DNA from 2 places in the Bacillus sp. 1A genome. Region 1 is predicted to be linked to the other one. Evidence: riboswitches for the same ligand, from Rfam matches in the RefSeq annotation. Region 1 holds a riboswitch; the other holds the start of a gene.

Region 1 (4,990 bases):
TTATTGTGAATGATATAGCGCAAAAACATTCTATTCCATGGATTTACGGAGCATGTGTAGGGAGTTACGGCCTTTCTTACACAATTCTTCCTAGTAAAACGCCATGTTTATCTTGTCTATTACAATCGATTCCGCTTGGCGGGGCGACATGTGATACAGCGGGTATTATATCACCTGCTGTATCTCTCGTCGTTTCTCATCAAGTAACGGAAACTCTTAAACTGTTAGTGGAAGATTACGAGTCACTTCGAGATGGACTTGTATCGTTTGATGTATGGAAGAATGAATATTCATGTATGAATGTGCAAAAGCTTCGTAAACACAATTGTCCTTCGTGCGGAGAGAATGCATTATATCCGTATTTAAATAAAGAAAACACATCAAAAACAGCAGTTTTATGCGGAAGAAATACAGTTCAAATTAGGCCACCTCATAAAGAAGAAATGGATTTTGAACGATACAAAGAGCTGCTGAAAGATCGCGTAAATGATTTAAATGTAAATCCATATTTATTATCATTTTCAGTTGAAGAAAAGAGATTAGTTGCTTTCAAAGATGGACGTGTACTCGTACATGGAACGAAAGATATAAGCGAAGCAAAAACAATTTATCATCGCTATTTTGGATAGAAAAGGATGAGTGGGATGAAAGTAAATAAAGCTTTAACAATTGCAGGATCTGATAGTGGCGGCGGTGCCGGCATTCAAGCGGATTTAAAAACATTCCAAGAGCTTGGTGTGTATGGGATGACGGCTATTACGGCAATTACTGCTCAAAACACGCTTGGCGTTCAAGGGGTATATCCAGTTTCGTTAGAAGGTATTACGGAACAGTTGAATTCAATTGGTACGGATTTAACACCAGATGCTGTGAAACTAGGAATGTTATTTAGCAGTGAAATTATTCAAATTGTAGCAGAACATATTAATAAATTTGGCTGGAATAATATTGTACTAGATCCTGTTATGATTGCTAAGGGTGGTGCATCATTATTACAACAAGAAGCAGTACAAGCATTAAAAGAATATTTATTACCAGTAGCAACTGTTGTAACACCGAACGTGCCTGAAGCAGAAGTGTTAACTGGAATGGAGATTCATAATATTGAAGATAGTAAGGAAGCTGCGAAAGTACTGCATGAATTGGGTGCAAAATATGTGCTTATGAAGGGCGGACATGCAGAGTATCAAGGTAATGAAGTAGTTGATTTACTCTTTAATGGTGAGCAGTTTATCGAATTTAAAAGTGAAAGAATTCCTTCAAAGCAAACGCATGGAAGCGGGTGTACATTTGCTTCAGCGGTTACAGCAGGACTTGCGAAAGGATGCTCGATTGAAGAGGCAGTTCAAGAAGCAAAACGATTTATTAGTATAGCAATTGAAGAGCCATTGAATATTGGAAGTGGTCATGGACCGACGAATCATTTTGCATATAAAGTGAATAAAACGCGTGTATAAGTAAGTGGAAAGTCAGTTTTGTAACTGGCTTTTTTTCTGTTTACTTTTTCCAATTACAGGAGTAATATATCAGCCAGAATACATTTTTTGTAATACGCTGAGTCCAATTGTATGGAGCGGAGGAACCAATTTGTGCAGTGTCACTAGGGGTGAATCTTTCAATTTTGAAAGTAGGGCTACTCTCAAAGTCCGAATCCGACAGCTAACTTCGTAAGCGTCTTGAGAGAGGACGGTGCCATGATGGATACATCACTTCATCGATCTGATTAGTATAGGGGAATATCAATCTATGTTTGAGTTCTTTTATGCTAAGGAGGATGAGGTACATGGAATTAACACTTATTTGTGTTGGGGAAGAAAGCAAGGTAAATAGTTTAATAGATTTAGTAGCATATCAACATGAGTTAATTATTTTCACAGCAAATGAAGAGATAGCGGCCGAAGTGAGGAATTGTGGATTTGATTGGACGTATAGTTGTAGTAAGGAGCAAGATTTTACTAGTATTTGTGAGTGTATTAAGAAGGTAATTTTACTAGGGGATGAGCTTCCAATCGTTAGCTTCTTCACAGAACACATTCGCTTTTCTTTTCAAGCACCTATTACTGTTGTTACAAGGAATAAACGATATCCAGCGAGGCTCTATGAAACAATTGGAGCTGCATTTGTCGTGTTTACGAATTGTGATAATATATCTTTTTTATTTTTTGAATAGGGTGGGTGAAAAGAAGATGAAGGTGTTGTTACTAGGAGATATAGCGAATCGTTGGGCGGTATCAGTAGAGCGAGTTCAAGAATTGGTGGTGCTTGATCCTATTTTTCCAAGGCCCTATATCATATTGCCATCGAAAGACGCTTTATATTTAAAAACAGATGTTATCGAATATGAGCAGCTACATGCAGAATTGTCACAAGTTTATATTCGCGGGAGAAATTTGCGCGCGTTTTTGCGTGGAGAATAAATAGTGAAAAAAAGAGCGAATGCTGAGTGCAATAAGCTATGCACTTCATCTCATTCGCTCTTTTTATTTCGTATTTAAAAGATCATTTCTGTGAAAAAGAAAGAAAAGACGAGAAAACAGATGAAATAATATTAATAACACTCAATGTAAGCGTTTAAATAGATGGATATTTTCTTATTTTAAGTAATTTGACTCTTTACAAGTTAAATATAGAGGAGTATATTTACTCTCATAAATCATTCATAAAATTTCCAAAAAAACCTAAAATCGCTGAGTTCCAGAAATGGAGCGGGGGAACCAATTTTGTGCATCGTCACTTGGGGTGAATCTTTCAGTTTTGAAAGTAGGGCTACTCTTTAGGCCCGAATCCGACAGCTAACCTCGTAAGCGTTTAGAGAGGAGGTTTACTTTGTGTTGTTCATTTCGAACACTAAGTAGAGCTTAGTGTTCTTTTTTTGATAATTTAATGGTAAATTTTTACAGAAAAGAGGGGTAGCTATGTTAGATGTTGTAATGATCGGGATTTTTGTTGTGTTAGTCGCATCGATGGTAAGTCTTGCAAGTTGGTCAGATAAAGTTGTGAAAGAAGGGAAGCAATCATGACGGTTGCCTTATCGGTTATTGTTGCAGCAATTACTGTGTACTTAGTGTATGCATTATTAAATCCAGAAAAGTTTTAATTAGGGGGAATCATTCATTATGATTTGGGTCGCAGTTGTTATTACCATGCTGTTGTTTATTCTTGTGGCAAAGCCAATGGGGATTTATTTAGAGAAAGCCTTTCAAGGTAGTAAAAAGTTAGATAAAGTATTCGGGCCTTTTGAAAAACTTATTTTTAAAATTACGGGTGTAAAAGAATACAATCAAACGTGGAAACAGTACGCATTGTCATTAGTTTTATTAAATGGATTTATGATTGTTGTCGTATATTTCATTTTCAGACTACAAGGAGTATTGCCATTAAATCCAGCGCATATTGAAGGGATGGAGCCTACGCTTGCTTTTAATACAGCAATTAGTTTTATGGCTGATACAAACTTACAGCATTATAGCGGTGAAAATGGTTTATCTTATTTATCACAATTAATCGGAATTACATTTTTAATGTTTGCAGCACCAGCAACGACTTTAGCACTTGTAATGGCGTTTATAAGAGGGCTTGCTGGGAAGGAACTCGGTAACTTTTTCATTGATTTTACGAGAGCTTTAACGAGAGTATTTCTTCCTATTGCGTTTGTTGCAGCGCTAATCTTTGTCGCACTTGGTGTACCACAAACGTTAGACGGGGCAGTTACAGCACAAACAATTGATGGGGCAAAGCAAAGTATATTACGTGGGCCTGTTGCATCATTCGTGTCCATTAAGGAACTCGGAAATAACGGCGGTGGATTTTTCGGAGCAAACTCTACACATCCTTTCGAAAATCCAGGGCAAATGAGTAATATTTTACAAATGATGCTTATGATGTTATTGCCAACAGCACTTCCATTTACGTACGGACGAATCGTAGGAAATAAAAAACAAGGTCGTATCCTTTTCGTATCACTATTCATGGTGTTTTTACTAGGATTTATAACAATTACTACATCTGAATTACATGGGAATCCAGCGTTAAATGGAATGGGCATCGAACATGTACAAGGGAGTACAGAAGGAAAAGAAGTACGATTTGGAACAGTATTTTCTTCCCTATACGCAACAGTGACGACAGCTGCTGAAACAGGAGCCGTTAATACGATGCATGATACGTTAACACCAATTGGCGGGTTAGTACCACTCGTAAATATGATGTTAAACACAGTGTACGGCGGCGTTGGAGCTGGTTTTGTGAACATTGTTATGTATGCGATTATCGCAGTCTTTATATCTGGATTGATGGTTGGACGGACACCAGAGTTTTTAGGTAAGAAAATTGAAGGTAAGGAAATGAAATTAATTGCGGTAACGATACTATTTCATCCACTGCTTATTTTAGGGTTTTCAGCATTAGCTCTTTCAACAAGTTTAGGAACGGATGCCATTTCTCATTCTGGTTTCCACGGTTTAACGCAAGTGGTATATGAATACACATCGTCAGCTGCGAATAACGGATCCGGATTTGAAGGGTTAGCGGATAATACACCGTTTTGGAATATTACAACTGGCTTAGTTATGTTTTTAGGGCGCTATTTCAGTTTAATTACGATGCTAGCTGTTGCAGCTTCATTGAAAGAAAAGACAGTAGTACCAGAAACAGTCGGAACGTTCCGTACGGATAATAGTTTATTTGGCGGCATTTTCATCGGAACAATTGTAATTGTCGGTGCATTAACATTCTTCCCAATGTTAGTACTCGGCCCAATTGCAGAATTTCTTACATTGAAGTAATGGAGGGTAAATGATGAGACCGGTAGTAGTAAAAGAAAAGAGAGTAAATGAGTCACAAATACATGCTGTAGAAGATGAAGTTAGACAAGCGAAAACGATGGATCGTGATATCGTGAAACATGCGATAAAACAATCCTTTGCGAAATTGAATCCGAAAGTCATGATAAAAAATCCGATTATGTTTGTTGTAGAGATTGGATTTATCA
Region 2 (4,990 bases), 1.0 Mb from region 1:
GGATACTAGTTCTAAAGAAAAGTAATTTGCTGTAAATGAATTGATTGAATAAATTAATTGCTCTATTTCATTTGTATCTTGTTCAATGTTTAGTTCAGCATAAGCGTTCGCCATCTTTAATAAAACAACTTTATGAAATAAGTTTAATAATAAAGCGTAATAAAATTCCCCGTACATTTGACTAGCAAGTTTAGCGATTGCTTGCTCACCTTCATTTGTTATACATGTAAAAATATGTTCTTCCATAACAAAGTAGCGATTAGGAGCCCATCTTTGATAAGAATGTTTTATTAAATAATCTTGAATATAAGGAACATTATTTGCGCTAATATACGGCTTACCATCGTCTGTTAATCCGGAAAGGCTGGAAGTACGATAAACATCCACTTCATTCAGGTCCATATCTTCTTTTATAGATAATAACGTTTGTACATACATTCTTTGGTCTTCAAAGAAAGGAAAGGTTTGAAAGTAAGAGCTCCGCAATCTCTTTTTCTCAAAGAAGTCTGTTACACCGTGAAATAAATCACCGAATATAAGTTTTTCCACTTGTGAGTATTGTTTTCCGTTACATTCAATACAAATAGTCTCGTTTGTATCATTTTTAGTTTCAAGTACACGGAAGCGGGCGGCGAATTCGATTGCTTCTGATAATGTCATGTTTGAAGCGGTTTCTATTTCTGTCCGAATTGTTAAGAAGCCAAGCTCATAAGGGCAAAGTGTTACATCAATAGAATGAATCTTGAAGGGAATGGAAATAAGATTTGTTGTTAAATGTCCAGTTAAGTTAAGGTCTTTAGAATAGCGTTGTAATCCTTTTTGATGCTCTGAGTGAGGAAATAGAATTTTATTTGTAAATGAAAGATAGTATGCTTCCATATTTTGATGTGAAACTTGAAACTTTCCGTAGTATGTATTTTCATTTTCAAGATGATCGAGTCTAAAAGGGCGGAAATCATTTTTCTGTAAGAAAGGGAACATATTTTGTTCATATCCAGTTTTAAAAGAAAACGGGAATATAAATTGAAATATAGCTGTTGCTACATCTTTTTCCTCGATTGTTTGTATTGCCTCCATTTACATTGTTTCCTTTCCATATATGCTATAAAAACAACATGCCCAAATTCATTTGAAAATAACCACTGTTTTATCCTTGATTAAGAATGAAAATTCAGCTTATTTAGTAGGGGACATGTATAATGTTATGTATACTACACGTTATAAAATTGTATTTTGAAAAGGGGGATGTTGTATGCGTATTTTAGTATTAGGAGCTGGTGGCGTCGGAGGCTTTTTTGGAGGCCGATTAGTCGAAAAAGGAGAAGATGTTACGTTTCTTGTCCGCAGTAAAAGAAAACAGCAATTAGAGGAAAAGGGACTTGTTATTCGTAGTGTTAATGGGGATTTTTCCTTCCAACCGAAATTAATAACGAAAGAAGATCGAACTTCTCCATTTGACGTTATTTTATTTTCAACAAAAGCGTATCACTTAAACGAGGCGATTCAAGATTTGAAGCCGTTTGTAGGTGAAAATACTGTCATCATTCCATTGTTAAATGGTATCGCTCATTTATCACTATTACAAAAGGAATTCGGCGTGGAAAAAGTAATTGGCGGTTTATGCTTTATCGAGACGACGTTAAACGATCAAGGAGAGATTGTACAAACGAGTGTTGCCAACAGACTTGTCTTTGGAGAAATGAAGCTTCAAGATTCAGAGAGAATAAAGCATATTGCTAAAGCATTTGCAGGTACGAAATCTAGTTTTGTTTTAAGTGAAAATATTATGCAAGATATGTGGCATAAATATTTATTTATTACTGTAATGTCGGGTGTGACGACATTAATGCGTGCACCGATAGGACCGATTCGCGAAAGCGAAGGTGGACACGATTTTATCCAAAACTTATTTGAAGAATGTGTGCAAATCATGAGATCTATGAAAGCTCCAGTTAAGGATGGGATTGCCCAAGAACATATGAAAACAATTGATAAAATTTCGTATGATATGAAGTCATCGATGCAGCGTGATATGGAAAAAGGTTCGTTCATTGAAGGCGAGCACTTACAAGGATACTTACTAGATGTAGCGAAACAATTTTCTATAGAAGCACCATTATTAGGGGTAGTATATCAAAATTTGAAAGTGTATGAAGAAATGACCTTTAACAGATCAGCAATACAATTGGATGTATGAAAAAATAAAAAAGAAAGCAATATATAAGTATATTGCTTTCTTTTTTATGACAAATTATTTATTTCTTTTCGTTCTATCTGTCAAATTTATTTCCTGTTCACGTTTACCGTATAATTGATTAATTTCATTTGCTAATGCATCTAAATAGGAATCGGAAAAAATAGGCTTCTTTTCTTTAGACATATGAGTCTCCTTTATTGATTTTTTAGTATTCATTATGTATATTTACTAGCGGATTATGCGCAATCATTTAAATTTTTTCTTTTTCAAAATTTTTGTTTACATTTTGAAAATAAAGGAGTATTATAATCCACAGTTTCAATTTTCTAAATCGCTGAAACCGCATGGTGCGGGGGACCCGTTCTTATGGATTAGTACTTAATCCAATGGGGTGAATCCTTGAAAAAGGTAGGGCTACTCATAGGCCCGAATCCGACAGCTAACCTCGTAAGCGTTATATTGAGAAGGAAGGTGGAGCTTGTGCGACAAAAAAAATAATGTCTACAAGTCTATTTCGTTATGGCTTGTAGACATTTTTTGTTTTCTGAAGAAATCGTTTACCCGCTGTAACTAGCAGAAAAGTTCGTACAAAATTATTGGAGAGTGGACAGCAGTGGTTTCATCAATCAAAAGGTTTTTAATTGGAAGGCCGTTAAAATCAACTGAGTTAGGAGAGCAAAAGCTTAATAAAACGAAGGCGTTAGCTATTTTATCTTCTGACGCATTGTCATCGGTTGCATACGGACCAGAACAAATATTAATCGCACTAGCAGGCCTAGGAGCAGTAGCTTATTGGTATTCTATTCCTATCGCTGTTGGGGTATTAGTATTATTGACAGCCCTTATTTTATCTTATCGACAAATTATTTTTGCTTATCCGCACGGCGGTGGCGCATACGTAGTATCAAAAGAAAATTTAGGGATGAATCCAGGGCTAATAGCTGGAGGATCTTTATTAGTCGATTATATTTTAACTGTTGCAGTAAGTGTATCAGCAGGTACAGATGCGCTTACATCAGCTTTCCCTAGTTTACATGCACATAATGTAATCATTGCGATTATATTTGTTATATTGATTACTATTTTAAATTTAAGAGGGGTAACGGAATCAGCTTCCGTTTTAGCATATCCTGTTTATTTATTCGTTTTAGCACTATTTATATTAATTGGTGTAGGTATTTATAATATTATAACTGGTCAAGTTTCACCGACATTACATTCACCGATTGGAACACCAGTTGCAGGAATTAGTTTGTTTTTACTGTTACGAGCATTTGCTTCAGGAAGCTCTGCTTTAACGGGTGTTGAGGCAATATCTAACGCAATTCCAAACTTTAAGGATCCTGCACCTAACAATGCAGCGAAAACATTGCTCGCAATGGGTGCATTACTTGCAGTTTTATTTTCAGGAATTGTTTTCTTAGCTTATTATTACGGAATTACTCCAAGTAAAGAAGTAACAGTTGTTTCACAAATTGCTGAACAAACTTTTGGGCGTAATTTCATGTACTATTTTATACAGGGTACAACTGCTTTAATATTAATTCTTGCTGCTAACACAGGGTATTCTGCATTCCCGCTATTAGCAGTTAACCTTGCAAAAGACAAATTCATACCGAGAATGTTTACGATTAGAGGAGACCGCCTAGGTTACTCAAACGGTATTATTATACTTGGAATTGCTTCGATTATTTTAATTGTAGCTTTCCAAGGGCAAACAGAACATTTAATTCCGTTATATGCAGTAGGTGTATTTATTCCGTTTACACTCTCTCAAACGGGGATGGTATTAAAATGGCTTCGTGAAAAACCTGAAGGATGGGCTTTGAGATTAACGGTCAATTTAATTGGTGCAGTCATTAGTTTTATTGTAATGAGTATGTTCTTTTTAACTAAGTTCGCACAAGTTTGGTCAATCCTTATTTTCTTACCTGCCATCATCTTCTTGTTCCATAGAATTAAGAAGCATTACGATGCAGTGGGTGATCAATTAAGTTTAAAAACTTGTGAGCCACTTGTTCCAATTGAGGGAAATGTAATTGTTGTTCCTGTAGCTGGTATGACGCATGTAGTAGAAAATTCATTGAACTATGCGAAGGCTCTTTCGGCAGATCAAGTTATTGCTGTATATGTTGCTTTTGACAGAGAAGAGGAAAAGAAATTTGAAGAGAAATGGAAGAAGTGGCAACCTGAAGTAAGGCTTGTTACCTTACATTCTCATTATAGAAGTATTATTCAGCCACTAACAAAGTTTATTGATACAGTACAATATAAAGCGAGTGAGTCAAATTACCGAGTTACTGTAGTTATACCACAGTTCATTCCGAAAAAAGGTTGGCATAACATTCTTCATAATCAGTCTAGTTTACTCATTCGTGCGTATTTACTCTATAAAAGAAATGTTGTTATTACGACAGTTCCATATCATTTGAAAAAGTAAGAAGATTTTTTAAGGATAGCTTTACGAAAGTAAAGCTATCCTTTTTGTGTATACACTATGCATAATTGCATATGGGTCTAAAAAATATATCAATATAATTTTTGTATCTATGAACAAGTAGAGGTTTTTGTTGTGATATATGGATATTTCAATTGAAAAAGTGAAGCGGATTATATTTTGAAATAAGGACAGGAAAGCTTGAAAATAAAGGGAATGAAAATACTTCTTTACGATAGATAAATAGCTGTGTTTAAATGACCTTACAGTACAAAACTTACATGAAAACAAAACGAAATTTCATAATTCTGTACGAAAATTATTTTAAAATGAATAGTATTTCCGTGTAATATATT

What was found. Region 1 has a riboswitch for cyclic di-AMP ahead of ACUN0F_RS29820 (hypothetical protein). Riboswitches for the same ligand answer to the same signal wherever they lie in the genome.
Region 2: another riboswitch for cyclic di-AMP. It lies ahead of ACUN0F_RS24355 (APC family permease); the one in region 1 lies ahead of ACUN0F_RS29820 (hypothetical protein).

Annotation. Positions count from the first base shown of each region.
Region 1 covers NZ_JBQYLZ010000001.1:5,816,679-5,821,668, reverse strand. The annotation lists gene ACUN0F_RS29830 (thiazole biosynthesis adenylyltransferase ThiF) at 1-629, shown strand, start outside; gene thiD (bifunctional hydroxymethylpyrimidine kinase/phosphomethylpyrimidine kinase) at 636-1,457, shown strand; cyclic di-AMP (ydaO/yuaA leader) riboswitch at 1,543-1,690, shown strand; gene ACUN0F_RS29820 (hypothetical protein) at 1,784-2,170, shown strand; gene ACUN0F_RS29815 (hypothetical protein) at 2,187-2,417, shown strand; cyclic di-AMP (ydaO/yuaA leader) riboswitch at 2,676-2,821, shown strand; gene ACUN0F_RS29810 (SipW-dependent-type signal peptide-containing protein) at 2,916-3,020, shown strand; gene kdpF (K(+)-transporting ATPase subunit F) at 3,017-3,097, shown strand; gene kdpA (potassium-transporting ATPase subunit KdpA) at 3,117-4,784, shown strand; gene kdpB (potassium-transporting ATPase subunit KdpB) at 4,798-4,990, shown strand, end outside.
Region 2 covers NZ_JBQYLZ010000001.1:4,769,074-4,774,063, reverse strand. The annotation lists gene ACUN0F_RS24370 (hypothetical protein) at 1-1,077, opposite strand, end outside; gene panE (2-dehydropantoate 2-reductase) at 1,253-2,197, shown strand; gene ACUN0F_RS24360 (hypothetical protein) at 2,252-2,380, opposite strand; cyclic di-AMP (ydaO/yuaA leader) riboswitch at 2,520-2,666, shown strand; gene ACUN0F_RS24355 (APC family permease) at 2,811-4,637, shown strand.